One region of the Arthrobacter sp. 05L421 genome, then DNA from elsewhere that is predicted to be linked to it. Evidence: predicted binding sites of a transcription regulator. Region 1 holds the regulator's gene; the other holds the start of a gene.
What was found. Region 1 encodes LexA, which represses DNA repair genes until DNA is damaged. Its sites were predicted from a motif close to TCGAACANNTGTTCGA; they were not measured.
Positions count from the first base shown of each region.

Region 2: a site for LexA is predicted at 2,262-2,277, ahead of AC1DKQ_RS21065 (DUF6504 family protein). Genes of this name have one in related genera too.

Region 1 covers NZ_JBFTOC010000004.1:47,858-54,912, forward strand. Annotated here, with positions in the region: gene priA (bifunctional 1-(5-phosphoribosyl)-5-((5-phosphoribosylamino)methylideneamino)imidazole-4-carboxamide isomerase/phosphoribosylanthranilate isomerase PriA) at 1-710, opposite strand, end outside; gene AC1DKQ_RS06765 (hypothetical protein) at 754-912, opposite strand; gene hisH (imidazole glycerol phosphate synthase subunit HisH) at 913-1,680, opposite strand; gene hisB (imidazoleglycerol-phosphate dehydratase HisB) at 1,677-2,303, opposite strand; gene AC1DKQ_RS06780 (histidinol-phosphate transaminase) at 2,374-3,492, opposite strand; gene AC1DKQ_RS06785 (LysM peptidoglycan-binding domain-containing protein) at 3,594-3,938, opposite strand; gene lexA (transcriptional repressor LexA) at 4,533-5,282, shown strand; gene AC1DKQ_RS06795 (ATP-dependent DNA helicase) at 5,388-7,055, opposite strand, start outside.
Region 2 covers NZ_JBFTOC010000032.1:23-7,077, forward strand. Annotated here, with positions in the region: gene AC1DKQ_RS21045 (SOS response-associated peptidase) at 223-969, shown strand; gene AC1DKQ_RS21050 (VOC family protein) at 1,023-1,445, opposite strand; gene AC1DKQ_RS21055 (chorismate mutase) at 1,460-1,786, shown strand; gene AC1DKQ_RS21060 (hypothetical protein) at 1,794-2,180, opposite strand; gene AC1DKQ_RS21065 (DUF6504 family protein) at 2,358-2,693, shown strand; gene AC1DKQ_RS21070 (DNA polymerase III subunit alpha) at 2,690-6,202, shown strand; gene thrS (threonine--tRNA ligase) at 6,428-7,055, shown strand, end outside.

The sequences.
Region 1 (7,055 bases):
GTGAAGTTGCCGTTGTAGAGGGCTTTGCCGATGATGGCGCCTTCGACCCCGAGCGGCACCAGGGAACGCAGGACCAGGAGGTCCTCAAGGCTGGAAATGCCGCCGGAAGCGACCACCGGCTTGCCTGTCTTTTCGACCATCTGGCGAAGGAGCTCGACGTTGGGGCCCTGGAGGGTGCCGTCCTTGGTCACATCGGTCACGACGTACCGGGCGCAGCCGGCGTCCTCGAGGCGGCCGAGCACCTCCCAGAGGTCCCCGCCTTCCTTGGTCCAGCCCCGGCCGGCGAGGGTGGTGCCGCGGACATCCAGGCCGACGGCGATCTTGTCGCCGAAGCGTTCGATCACCCGGGCCGTCCAGTCCGGGTTCTCCAGTGCCGCGGTGCCCAGGTTCACGCGGGCGACGCCGAGGCTGAGGGCCTTCTCGAGAGATTCGTCGTCGCGCAGTCCGCCGGAGAGCTCCACCTTAATGTCGAGCCGCCCAACCACCTCGCGCAGGAGTTCGGCGTTGGAGCCGCGCCCGAACGCGGCGTCCAGGTCGACCAGGTGCACCCACTCGGCCCCCTGCTGCTGCCAGTTGAGGGCGGCCTCCAGCGGGGTGCCGTAGCTCGTCTCGCTGCCGGCTTCGCCCTGGACGAGCCGGACGGCCTGGCCGTTGACGACATCGACGGCGGGCAGGAGCTCAAGTACGGGCAGCGGGGTTTCGGTGGTCATCGTGGAGTCCTCAGCTTGGGGATGGTAGGTGGGAGCGGGGCCGTCAGGACGCCGGCAGGGTCAGGAGGAAGGCGGCCAGCAGCGACATTCCGGCCAGGACGTAGAAAACGATCTGCACCCAGAGCGGACTTTTCTGCTGCCGGAAGGAGATCGCGCCGCCAACCAGCAGGCCTGCGACGCCCATCAGTACCAGGGACCACATCTAGGCGGTCCGTTCCGGGGCGGCGGTTTGTTCCGGGGATGCGGTTTGTTCCGGGGATGCGGGGCGGAGGCCCTGGACCCAGTTGCGCAGCAGCCGGGCGCCGGCGTCGCCGGACTTCTCTGGGTGGAACTGGGTGGCGCACAGCGGGCCGTTTTCCACAGCCGCGATGAACGGGGCACCGTGGTCGGACCAGGTGACCAGCGGCGCGGCCATCCGCGGCTGGATGACGTCGAAGTCCCACTGCTGGACACCGTAGGAGTGTACGAAGTAGAAGCGCTCGCCCTCGACTCCGGCGAACAGCTTGGACCCCTCAGGGACGGAGACGGTGTTCCAGCCCATGTGCGGCACGACGTCGGCAGGCAGCAGCTCCACCTTGCCAGGCCACTCCCCCATGCCCTCCGCTTCGGTGCCGTGCTCGACGCCGGCCTCGAACAACACCTGGAGCCCAACGCAGATGGCCAGCACGGGGCGGCCTCCTGCGACACGGCGGCCGATCATGCGGATGGCGTCAACAGCTTTGAGTTCGCGCATGACGGTTTCGAAGGCGCCGACACCGGGGACGACGAGGCCGTCGGCGTTAAGGACGTCTTCGGGCTTGGAACTGAGGATGACTTCGGCGCCTGCCCGCTCCAGCGCGCGGACGGCGGACCGGACATTCCCGGAGCCGTAGTCCAGCACCGTAACAGTGGGCTTTCCCTCCGGGGACACCGGCTTGGTCGCGGCGGCGGGATCGATGATGGCCCCGTCGCGGAGCAGCGGGGCGCTCACAAGGCACCCTTTGTGGACGGGATGCCCTCGACGCGGGGATCCGGTTCGACGGCTGCGCGCAGCGCCCGGGCAAAGGCCTTGAACTGGGCCTCGACGATGTGGTGGGGGTCGCGCCCGGCGGTGACGTTCATGTGCAGGCAGATCCCGGCGTGCAGTGTGATCGCCTCGAAGACGTGACGGGTCAGGGAGCCCGTGAAGTGGCCGCCGATCAGGTGGTATTCCTGGCCTGCCGGCTCCCCGGCGTGGACCAGGTAGGGACGGCCGGAGACGTCCACGACGGCTTGCGCGAGGGCCTCATCCAGGGGCACGGTGGCCTCGCCGAACCGGCGGATTCCGGCCTTGTTGCCCAGGGCGGTCCGCAGCACCTCGCCGAACGTGATGGCCACGTCCTCGACAGTGTGGTGCACATCGATGTGGGTATCACCGGTGGCCTTGACGGTCATGTCAATCAGGGAGTGCTTGCTGAGGGCTGTCAGCATGTGGTCATAGAACGGGACCGACGTGCTGATGTCTGAAACGCCGGTGCCGTCCAGGTTGATCTCGACCAGGACCGAGGACTCAGTGGTGGTCCGTTCCATGCGTGCGGTCCGGCCCTCGGCGGCGGTGGATCCCATGTTGCTCATGTAGATGTGTCCTTTGGAAGAAGGCAGGGTGTTGGGCAGTGCGGCGGGGCGCGCGGGCTCCCCACCAAGTCTAGGCCTGCGGCTTTGCGGAGCCGTTCAGGATGCTTTCAAGGGCCTCAAGGAAGGCTGTGGTTTCCGTCTCAGTGCCGGCGGTCACGCGAAGGTGCCCCGGAATGCCGACGTCGCGGATGAGGACACCGGCGTCCAGCATGCCCTGCCAGACCTCGTGGGGATTCTCCAGACCGCCGAAGAACACGTAGTTGGAATCGGAGGCGGCCGGCCTCAGCCCCAGCCGCGTCAGTTCGGAGACGATCCTGTCGCGCTGGCGTTTGATGTCCTCGACGTCCGCCATGAGTGCCCCCCGGTGGCGCAGGGCGGCCAGGGCCGCGGCCTGGGTGATGGCGGAGAGGTGGTACGGGAGACGGACCAGGCGCAGGGCGTCCGCGACCTCCGGGGCCGCGGCCATGTAGCCGAGCCGCGCGCCGGCGAGGGCGAAGGCCTTGCTCATGGTGCGCGAGACGATGAGCCGTTCCCGGCCGGGCAACAGGGTGAGGGCGCTGGGCGTGCCGTCGTGGGCGAACTCGTGGTAAGCCTCGTCCACGATCACGATGGTTTGACTGGCCTCGCCGGCGTCATAGACGGCCTCGACGACATCAAGCCCCAGCCCCGTGCCGGTGGGGTTGTTCGGGGAGCAGAGGAAAACGATGTTGGGCTGCAGCTCGCGGACCTGCCGGGCCGCCGATTCCGCGCTGAGCCCGTAGTCCGCCGCTCGGGCACCGACGATGTATTCGGTGTCCGTGCCGGAGGCCAGCAGCGGGTACATCGAATACGTGGGAGGAAACCCAAGGGCCGTCCGGCCGGGGCCGCCGAATGCCTGGAGGATCTGCTGAAGGACTTCGTTGGAACCGTTCGCGGCCCAGATATTCTCCGCGTCCAGGCCATGGCCAAGGTATTCGGCGAGGGCTTCGCGCAATTCGGTGAACTCGCGGTCCGGATACCGGTTCAGCCCTGCGGCGGCGGCGCTGACGGCCTCGGTGATTGCCGCGCGGACATCGGCCGGAACGCCATGGGTGTTCTCGTTGACGTTGAGCAGGATAGGGACGTCCAGCTGCGGTGCGCCATACGGACGCAGGCCACGCAGATTGGTTCGGAGGGGCAGTCGGTTGAGGCGCTCAAGCTGGTCAGTCACTCGACCAGTTTAAGTGGTAGCGGCACGGGCGCTGAAACTGTGACGCCTGCGACGGCAATTGGGGGAGGTTAGTTGGGGGCAGGTACTTGGCTTGCCAGACTCTATTTGGACGGGACGAACAGCTGCTGGCCCGGCAGCACACGCGCGGCGTCCAGGTTGTTCAGCTGCACGATATCGGCCACGACGTCGCGGGGATCCCGGTCCGGGGCCACGGACCCTGCAATGGCCCAGAGGGACTCCCCCGGCTGCACCGTGACGGTAATGGTCGGCGTCACCGAGAGCTGATCCGCGGAATCCGCCGCCTTCGCAGGCGCGTTGAGGAATCCACTGAATGACAGAATGAGCGCCGTCAGCAGGATCAGCGGGACGCCGAAGAAGACGAAGCGTCCGCGCCGGGTGAGCCGCAGCGGCGCTTGCTTCGGCCGGCCGGCGGAACCAGCGGCCATCGCCCCTCGCGGTGCAGGCGACGTCGGGGAAATGCGGGGGCCGGCGTTGAGCGGGTACACATTGCCGTGACGGACGCTTCCCCGGTCGGCACCTCCCTGGCCGACACCTCCGTGGCCGATGTTGCCCTGGTCGATGCTGCCGAAATCCGCCACCCCACTGGCACCTGCACTGCGGTGGTGATTCGTGACACCCTGAACGAACGTGCCTTGAAACGCGTTTGAAGCTGACATGAACTGAGCCCTCCTGGACCATACGGTGCCGCCCGGCGTACTCCACGTACTCGCCGCCAACCGGCCGAACCTTCGAACATAGAACCGAACACCAGATCCGAAGTGAAAACTCGAAACTCGAACACATATTCGAACTCTGCTTGTTCTGTTTTAGCACTTACTAACGAACGATGTCGAGACTCGCTAGAACAAATGTTTGAAAAAGCCTTGCGGCTGGCCTATTTTTGAGGGACAGGACAACCACTGATGAACTCCCTGCGGGACATCATCAGTAGTTGATCAGCAGGGTCTGACATTTCAGACCGGAAGTTCCCGGTGACAGCAGCCACGGCAGCCGGGTGGAACGGAAAGGCATTGGCGAACATGGCAGCACAAGCCACCGGCGGCAGGGCCACCTCACGGAGCCCGCAGCCCGCCCGGGCGCCCAAGAGCCTCACCCCCCGGCAAAAGAAAATCCTGGAGACCATCCAGCGGTCCGTCACGGACAAGGGCTACCCGCCGTCCATGCGCGAGATCGGCGACACCGTCGGATTGGCCAGCCTGTCGAGCGTGACCCATCAGCTCTCCCAGCTTGAAAAGCTCGGCTACCTGCGGCGCGATCCGAAGCGCCCGCGGGCTATGGAAGTGCTCATGCCGCTGACGTTGGACGAGGGAACCACCCCGATTTCGGGTGTCGAGAAGTCCAGTGGCCTGCGGGCCGTCGGCGGCCTGTCAGTGACTGAACTCGCCAGCGCCACGGACACTGCAATGGTGCCGCTTGTCGGACGCATCGCCGCCGGCGGGCCGATCCTCGCGGACCAGGTGGTGGAGGATGTCATGCCGCTGCCCCGACAGCTCGTGGGCCATGGCGAACTCTTCATGCTCAAGGTGGCGGGCGACTCGATGATCGATGCCGCCATCTGCGACGGCGACTGGGTGGTTGTCCGCCGCCAGGGTGATGCCGTGAACGGCGACATCGTTGCCGCACTGCTGGACGACGAAGCCACGGTCAAGACCTTCCGCCAGCGGGACGGCCACACCTGGCTGTTGCCGCAAAACACCCAGTACGAGCCAATCCTCGGTGACCACGCCGTCATCATGGGCAAGGTCGTCTCGGTACTCCGCTCCCTTTAGCCGTCCCTGTCGGGCCGCCCTGGCAGAGTCGCCAGCCCTCAGAGTCGCCGGCCCTCAGAGTCGCCGCGTCATCGAGGATGGTCGGCTCCTGGTTCAGCTTGGGACTCAGCCCTTCGCGGAGTCCTTCGCCAGGCGCTCCAAGGCCGCCATGGCTATCGACGAATCGGTGGTGGGCCAGAACGGCGGCAGCGCGGCGCGGAGGAATCCGCCGTAGCGCTCCGTGGATAGCCGCGAATCCAGCACCGCCACAACTCCCTTGTCCGACGTCGAGCGGATCAGCCGTCCGGCGCCCTGCGCGAGCCGAATGGCGGCGTGCGTGGCCGAGACGGACATGAAGCCGTTGCCGCCGGCCTGGGCGACGGCCCGCGAGCGTGCCGTCATCAGCGGATCGTCCGGCCGCGGGAACGGTATCCGGTCAATGACCACCAGCCGGCAGGACACTCCGGGAACGTCGACGCCCTGCCAGAGGGACATCGTGCCGAACAAACAGGTGTCCGGCTCGTCCGCAAACTGCCGCACGAGCGCCGTCATGGTCGACTCCCCCTGGCACAGGATGCTGAGGCCCAGTCGGGGCCGCATGGCCTCCGCGGCTTCCTCCGCTGCGCGCCGGGAGGAAAACAGGCACAAGGCACCGCCGCCGGAAGCGCGGATCAGCTTCTCGAGTTCGTCCAAGGCCTCGGGGGACGTTCCGCGGCCGGGCTTGGGCAGGTGCCGGGCGACGTAGAGGATGCCCTGCTTCGGATAGTCGAAGGGGGATCCGACGTCGACGCCGGTCCAGCTCGGGGCGCCGTTGCCAACGAGGCCAAGACCGCCGGCAGCAGGTTCGAAGGCAGCGCCGATAGCCAGCGTGGCTGAGGTCAGGATGACGGTGTGGTCCGCGAACAAACCCTCGCGCAGACGCCCCGCGACGCTCAACGGGGCAACATTGATCAAGGCCGGCGAGCTCTCGTCCGGCTGGGAGTAGCCCTGCGCCGGGTCGAAGCTGCTGTTGCGGGAGAACCACACCACTTCGCGGTTTTCGCGCGCGGCCAAGAGGCGCTCACAGAGTTCCAGGATGACCATCAGGCGTGACCGGGCCAGCTGGCGTCCGCCGTCGGCCGACACGGAGCTGTCCCCCTTCGAATCAGACAGGGCGGCGCGGCACGCGTCGCGGAGCTGGTCGATGCAGTCCAGTTGCTCGCTGTTCAGCCCGTTAGGCATCAACCCGCTCGGGACGCCGTCGATGGCCAGCTCCAGGTGGGCGGCGGCATTGTTCAGCGCGTCCACCGTGATGCCCGTGTGCTTCCGGGCCCCGGACGCGGCGGCGTGCACCATCGCCACCGAGAGCTGACCGGATACAGCACCCGTGACGCGGTCCTGCAGTTCGTGCGCTTCATCTACCACCACGACGTCGTACTCGGGCAGCACCGCCAGGCCTTCGAAGGCGCTGACGGCGAGCATGGCGTGGTTGGTGACCACGACGTCGGCGTCGGCGGCGTTCTGCCGGGCAAGCTCGCTGAAACATTCGGCCGCGAGCGGGCACTTCTGCGCGCCGAGGCACTCCATGGAGGTGACCGAGACCTGGCGCCAGGCCCGGTCCGTGACGCCGGGCATGAGCTCGTCGCGGTCCCCCGTTGCGGTCCCCTCGGCCCATTCGCGCAGGCGGACGACTTCCTTGCCCATTTGCGAGGACGGCCCGCCAAGTGCGGCGGCGAAATGCGGCACGCTGGTGTCCTCCCCGAGGGAAAACAGCTGTCCCTCGGAAGGTTCCTCGGACGGGAACCCGCCCTCGAG
Region 2 (7,055 bases), on a different contig from region 1:
TCGGTAGTGAAGTGCTTCCGGTTCGAAACACGAACAGGCATAACGAAATCCATGATGGACCTTTCCCCGCACTGCACCGGCTCCAGCAACAGGGAACCTGTCACACAACAGCCTGACACACAGGGAAGTTCCGGCGACTTCGCATGTTTCCGGCGACCCCGGCGGGCCGGCCTGCTGCCAGGGGCGGATGACATGGCCTGGGCGCGGTGGCATGCTGGTGCCATGTGTGGACGCTACGTGATGGCCCGGGCCGTCGGAGACCTGCTGGCCGAATTCGACGCCGGGCTGGAGGACGAGATCGCGATTCCGCCGTCGTGGAACGTGGCCCCGACGGCGGATGTGCCGATCCTGCTCGAACGGCTGGTGGACGGGGAACCGGTCCGCCAACTGCACATTGCGCGCTGGGGTCTGGTGCCCTCCTGGGCCAAGGATCCGGGAATCGGCTCCAAGATGATCAACGCCCGCAGCGAGACGGTGCTGGAGAAGCCCGCCTTCAGGAAGGCAACCCGGTCCCGTCGCTGTGCCGTCCCCGCGGACGGCTACTACGAGTGGAAGGGCGAGGGCCGCAGCAAGCAGCCCTACTACGTCCATCCTCAGGACGGGAGCCCCATTGTCTTCGCCGGACTCTATGAATGGTGGCGGGATCCGTCCAAGGAGGAGGGCGACCCGGAGCGCTGGATGCTCTCGACCTCGATCATGACCACAGACTCTCCGCCGGAGGGGTACGCGGGGGGAATGCTGGCCGAGCTGACCGCGCTGCATGACAGGGTGCCGCTGCCCATGAACCGCGAGACCATGCAGACGTGGCTGGACCCGGAGGCCGATGACGCGGCCGGACTCGTGGACCTGGTCCGGGCCGGGGCGCACGATGTCGCGGAAGGCTGGAGGATCGACGCCGTCGGCACCGCCGTCGGGAACGTCAAGAATGACTCACCGGAACTCATCCAGCCGGTGGGGAGCCTGTTCTAGGGAAACTCCCGGTGGGCTGGCACGGGTCCTGAACCGTTGCCAGACTTTCCGCCTCAGAGCGCCACTTTCCCGCCGCCGTCGACCGCCCAGCCGGGATTGAAGGCGACCTCCCAGCGGTAGCCGTCGGGATCGGCAAAGTAGCCGGTGTAGCCGCCCCAGGGCTGTGCCTTCGGAGCCACGACGATGACGGCTCCCGCCGCCTCGGCCTCGGCCAGCACCAAGTCGACTTCCGCCGTGCTGGCCAGATTGTGGCTGAGCGTGATGCACGCAATGCCGGCAGGGGGATCGGTGGCCGCCTCGGATTGCATTTGGCCCACGTCCCAGAGCGAGAGGATCAGGCCGTGGTTGACCTGGATGAAGAGCACCTCGCCGGCGACCTCCCGGTGGACCGGCCATGCTAGGCCATCGACGTAGAAGCTGCGTGAGGCGTCAACACTGCGGACACCCAGCGAAATTAAGTCGACTCGTGGCTGCATCTTTCGATACTGTCATGCACATGCCCACAAATCACGCAGACGACAAGACCGCCCAGGCCGACCGGGAACAGCTCGCCGCCGTACGGGTGGCTGTTGACGAGGTGGACGAGCAGATCGTGGCCTTGATCGGGCGCCGCGAGCGGCTGATCCGGATCGCCGGGACCCTCAAGGCGGACAGTGCCGAAGTCCGTGCACCCGGACGCGTGGAGCGGGTTATCGAACACGTCCGCGCCACGGCCGAACAGAAAGACATCGACATCGAACTCGTCGAAAAGACCTACCGGGCGATGATCGACGCCTTCATCACCCTCGAGCTGGAAGTGTACAAGTCCACTTCCTAGCAGGGGCTTAGAGCGCCTCTTCGACAGGCACGTTGGCCTGGTATTCCCGGCCGTCACAATCGCTGAAAGCGGTCATGAGGTGGCCCTTGGGCAGACCCAGCACAGTTGTCATGGGGAAGTTTCCGGTGATGGTGTTTCCTGAGTGTTCCACGCCTTTGAGGTCGAAATTCTCTTCCGTGCCGTCATGGTTGAAGTAGAAGAAGGACACGGCCTCGCCGTTCATGAACTCAATGCCCAGTCTGCGCTGATGGGAGTAGTCCGGCCCAGCTGCCAGTAGGCCCACCACGTAGGCGCCCTGCCCCGGGATATTTCCGTCTATATCAAAGGTCGCCACCAAGGTTGAATTCTTGGCGGCGATCTTTACGTGCTTCAGGAGTGCGATATGGGAGCTCATGGCTCAATCCTGCTACCTGTGCCATCGTCCGTCCACCCCCGATCTGGGTTTTGTCGCCTCTCCGACGTAGACTGATTTTATTCGAAGATATGTTCGAATAAAGTTTAGTCTTGGATTGTAGGGCTAGCAGAAGCAGGGACTGGACCGGCTCCAGCCCGGACTGGGTCGGGAGGCAACGTGGGCATCTTCAGCGAGTCTGTGGATGTCGTCTGCACGCCCGCCGGCCAGCCCCTGCATCTCGATTGGGCCGGGCGGCGCTACACGGTCTGCGCTGAACCCGTCCGCTGGTATGAGCGCCGCCAGTGGTGGGCAGAGGAAAGCCGGGCGCCGCTCGGCAGCGGACCGGGCCTGGTGGACCACGAGATCTGGCGGGTCCAGGTGCGAGCCGCTGGGGACCGCGCCGCGGAACCCACCCTCACCCTTGACCTGACCCGGCATGTCGGCAGCGGCCGGTGGCGGCTCCTGAGGATCCACGACGCCCTGCAGCCCCTCCGGAAGCCTAAAACAGCATGAACTTCACCCACCTACACGTCTCCACGGCCTTCAGCGCCCACTATGGCGTCTCCTGGCCGGATGAACTGGCCGCCGCGGCCGCCGCAGACGGCGCCACCGCGCTCGCCTGCACGGACCGGGATGGGCTGTACGGCACCGTCAAGCACTTGAAGGCGTGCATGGCCGCCGGGCTGGATGCAATCGTCGGGGTGGACCTTGCCGTCTTCGACGACGACGGCGACCTCCGCACCCAGCTAGGGGGACGCGTCGTCGTGCTCGCGCACGGACATAACAACGGCGCCGGCTACCGGGCGTTGTGCCGGCTGATCTCCGACGCCCATGCCCGCACCACGGGCAAGGCCGGGGGAGCGGTGCCGGTGGCCGTCACCCGGGCGGAACTGGCCTCCCGCACTTTGCACCCGGAAACCCTCCAACCGGTTCTGACGGTTCTGATCGGCCCGGACTCCGACGTCGGCCGCGCCATGGGCGGCCGGCGCTACCTGCGGCCCCGCACCCTGTTCAAACGCTGGCTTGATGCAATGCCCCCGGGGACCCTGGCGGCCGAGGTCGTTTCCCAGCTCAGTCCGCCCGGGGAACCGCTGAGCACCGCGCACGCCGTGCGCATGCTCAAGCTGGCGGCTGAGCACGGGGTGCCCGCAGTGCTCAGCAACGCCGTGCGGTATGTGGCCGAGGACAGCGCGGCCACCGCCGATGTGCTGGACTCGGCCCGGACGCTTAAATCCCTCCCCGAGCTCTCCGCAGCCCCGCTGTTGCAGCCCAATGGGCAGGGCTGGCTCAAATCAGCGGCCCAGATGCTGCAGCTTGGCAAGGAGATCATCCACGCCGCCGGCTACGGCACGGCGGACCTCAAACGGCTCCTGGCCCAGACCGAGGCGCTCGCGGACCGCTGCCGCATGGATCCCGTGGCCGACATGGGCTGGAAGCAGCCCGTGGTCCCCGAAGGATCCGTGATCGGGATCGACGGCGACGCGCTTGCCGAACTGACCCTGCGCTGCGAGGCCGGGATCGGCCGCCGTTTCCCGGGAATCTCCGGGCAGCAGGAACAGCAGATGCGAAACCGGCTGCAGCACGAGCTCCGGATCATCGACTCGCTGGGCTTCGCCTCCTACTTCCTGACCGTCGCAGAGGTCTCCCGGATGATCCTGGACATGGGGGTCAGGGCCGCCGCCCGCGGATCCGGGGCCTCCAGCCTGGTCAACTACCTGATCGATGTCAGCCAGGTGAACCCGCTCCAACATGACCTCATCTTCGAACGCTTCCTCTCCCGAGACCGCGCCACACTGCCCGACATCGACATCGACGTCGAAAGCGCAGAAAGGCACAACGTCTACCGGAAGATCTTTGAGCGCTTCGGAGCCGAACGCGTCACGCTGATGAGCATGCAGAACGGCTACCGCGCTCGCGGTGCCGTCCGGGACGCCGGCCTGGCGCTGGGCATGGACGACGGCGAAATCGGCGACATCGCCAAGCAGCTGTGGCGGTTCTCGGCCCGGCACTTCCGCGAAGCCCTCGAGGAGAAGCCGGAGCTGAAGGAATTCGCCGAGCGGATGGAACAGCGGGACTCCACCGGAAACCAGCAGCTGGACCTCCTGGTGGACCTCACGGAGCGGCTGGACCGGCTGCCTCGCCACATCTCCATGCACCCATGCGGCGTCATCCTCGGCGATGCCACCTTGCTGGACCGGACCCCCGTGCAGCCCAGCGGCCTGGGCCTGCCCATGAGCCAGTTCGACAAGCACGACATGGACCCCATGGGCATGCTCAAACTCGATGTCCTGGGCGTCCGGATGCAGAGCGCCATGGCCTTCGCCGTCCGGGAAGTGATCCGGCTTCACCCCTCCAAGGCCGAGGTGGTGGCCGCCGGCGCGCATCCGGCCGGCGTTGACGGGACGGGTCCGGATTACATCGCCGAGGACGGGCACATCGACCTCAACGCGGTCCCGCTCGATGACGAGCCAACCTTTGAACTGATCCGCAGCACCCACACCCTGGGCTGCTTCCAGATCGAATCCCCGGGCCAGCGCGAGCTGATCGGCAAGATGGCCCCCAGGGAATTCAACGATCTCATCATTGACATCTCACTGTTCCGCCCCGGGCCGATGAAATCCGACATGGTCCGGCCCTTCCTGGAGCACCGGCACGGGTTCGCCCCCGAGATCTATCCGCATCCCGATCTCAAACCGGTCCTGCAGGAGACCCACGGAGTCACGGTTTTCCACGAACAAATCCTCAAGACCTTCGATGTCATGACTGGGTGCGGGCTGGCGCGCGCCGACGAGTTCCGCCGGGCGCTGGGCAACGAGGTGCTGGAAGCCAAAGTGGAGGAATTCTTTAGGAAGGAGGCGCGTGCCCGGAACTACAGTCCCGAGGTGGTGGACAAGGTCTGGGGCACGCTGAAGGCCTTTGGCAGCTTCGGGTTCTGCAAGGCCCACGGAGCCGCCTTCGCCGTGCCCACCTACCAGTCGGCCTGGCTCAAGGCGCACCACCCGGAGGCATTCCTCGCCGGGCTCTGGGAACACGACCCTGGCATGTACCCCAAACGCCTGCTCGTGGCCGAGGCCCGGCGGTTGGGGATCCCCATCCTTCCCCTAGACATCAACCGGAGCCAGGCCGAGTACCGGGTGGAGCGGGTGGAATCCGGGAAGGACGGGGGCAGGCTGGGCATCCGGCTGAGCTTGAATGGCATCTTCGGGCTCTCCGGCGCCGAGCTGAAACGGATAGTTGCAGGCCAGCCCTACGACTCCCTGGCGGACCTGCGCGCCCGGTCCCGGCTGAGCAGGCCCAGCATCCAGCGCCTGGCCCAGCTGGGCGCCTTCGACTCGCTGCACCGGGCGTCCGGGGGAGCCGCCAACCGGGCGGACCTGGTCCAGCACCTGCAGAAACTCCAGGCCCGGCCCCTGCGGAAGGGCGTGGACGTCATTGAAGGCCAGCTGGCGTTGCCGCTGGGGGACGTGGAACTGAAGAACCTGAAGGCGGGGCTGCCCGCGCCCAGCATGGTGGACAACGTCAGGGCGGAACTGGACCTGATGGCCGTGGACGTCAGCGAGCACCTCATGACCAGCCACCGCCCGCTGCTGGACCGGCTCGGGGTCACCACCGCGGACAAGCTGCTGGGACTGCGCAACGGCACGGAGGTGCTGGTTGCCGGGGTCCGGGTGGCCACCCAGACACCGCCCATGCGGGGCGGACGGCGGGTGGTGTTCATCAGCATCGACGACGGCACGGGCTGCGTGGATTCGGTCTTCTTCCACGAGGCGCAGGAGCAGTCCGGATCCTTGCTGTTTGGCACTCGCCTGCTGCTGATCCGCGGCACCACGCGGCGGACCGGGCCGCGGGGGATCAGCATCAGCGCCAGCATGGCCTGGGACCTCAGCCGCCCAGAGACCCTGCCGTTCCCGGAATCCGTTGCCGGCGCCGCCGGCGAGTATGAGCCCTGCCTGTCCGGCCCCCTGTCCGGCCCCCTGGACGGGATCGGCAGGTACCTCGCCATCACCGGGCTGGGCGGCTGACCTCCCGTACGCCGCGGGAGCCGCCGCGTTCGGGGCGGCCGCCGTCGGAGACGCCGCTGGGTTGCGCCCGGGTTGCGCCCGGGCTTCGGCCGGGCGGCGGATGCGCTGGCTGTAGTGCGCCGGCGCGTTGGTTGGCCCCTGGAGAAACCGATAGCATGGACGAGGCTGGCTGTGGTCCCCGTACGCCACAAGCTACGAAGCCTTAACTTTGAATAGGAGACACCCGTGTCAGATGCCCAGCAGATCACCCTTCTCGTCGACGGCGAAGAGACCAAGGTGACTACCGGGACCACCGGCGCGGAACTCTTCTTTGAGCGCCGCGATGTCGTTGTGGCCCGCGTTAACGGCGAGTTGAAGGACCTGGACCAGGCCCTTCCCGAGGACGCCACGGTCGAGGCCGTCACCATTGATTCCCCTGACGGGCTCAACGTCCTGCGCCACTCCACCGCCCACGTCATGGCCCAGGCCGTGCAGCAGCTGCGTCCCGACGCGAAGCTCGGCATCGGCCCCTACATCACGGACGGCTTCTACTTCGACTTCGACGTCGCGGAACCGTTCACTCCGGTAGACCTCCGCCAGCTTGAAAAGATGATGCAGAAGATCATCAACCAGAACCAGAAGTTCGTCCGCCGAGTGGTGACCGAGGACGAGGCCCGCGAGGCGATGAAGAACGAGCCCTACAAGCTCGAACTGCTGGGCAAGAAGAACGACGCCGCCGAGGCCGGCGAGGGCGTCAACGTCGAGGTCGGCGCCGGCGACATCACCATCTACGACAACGTGGACCGCAAGAGCGGAGACAGCATCTGGTGCGACCTGTGCCGCGGCCCGCACCTGCCGAACACCAAGCTGATCT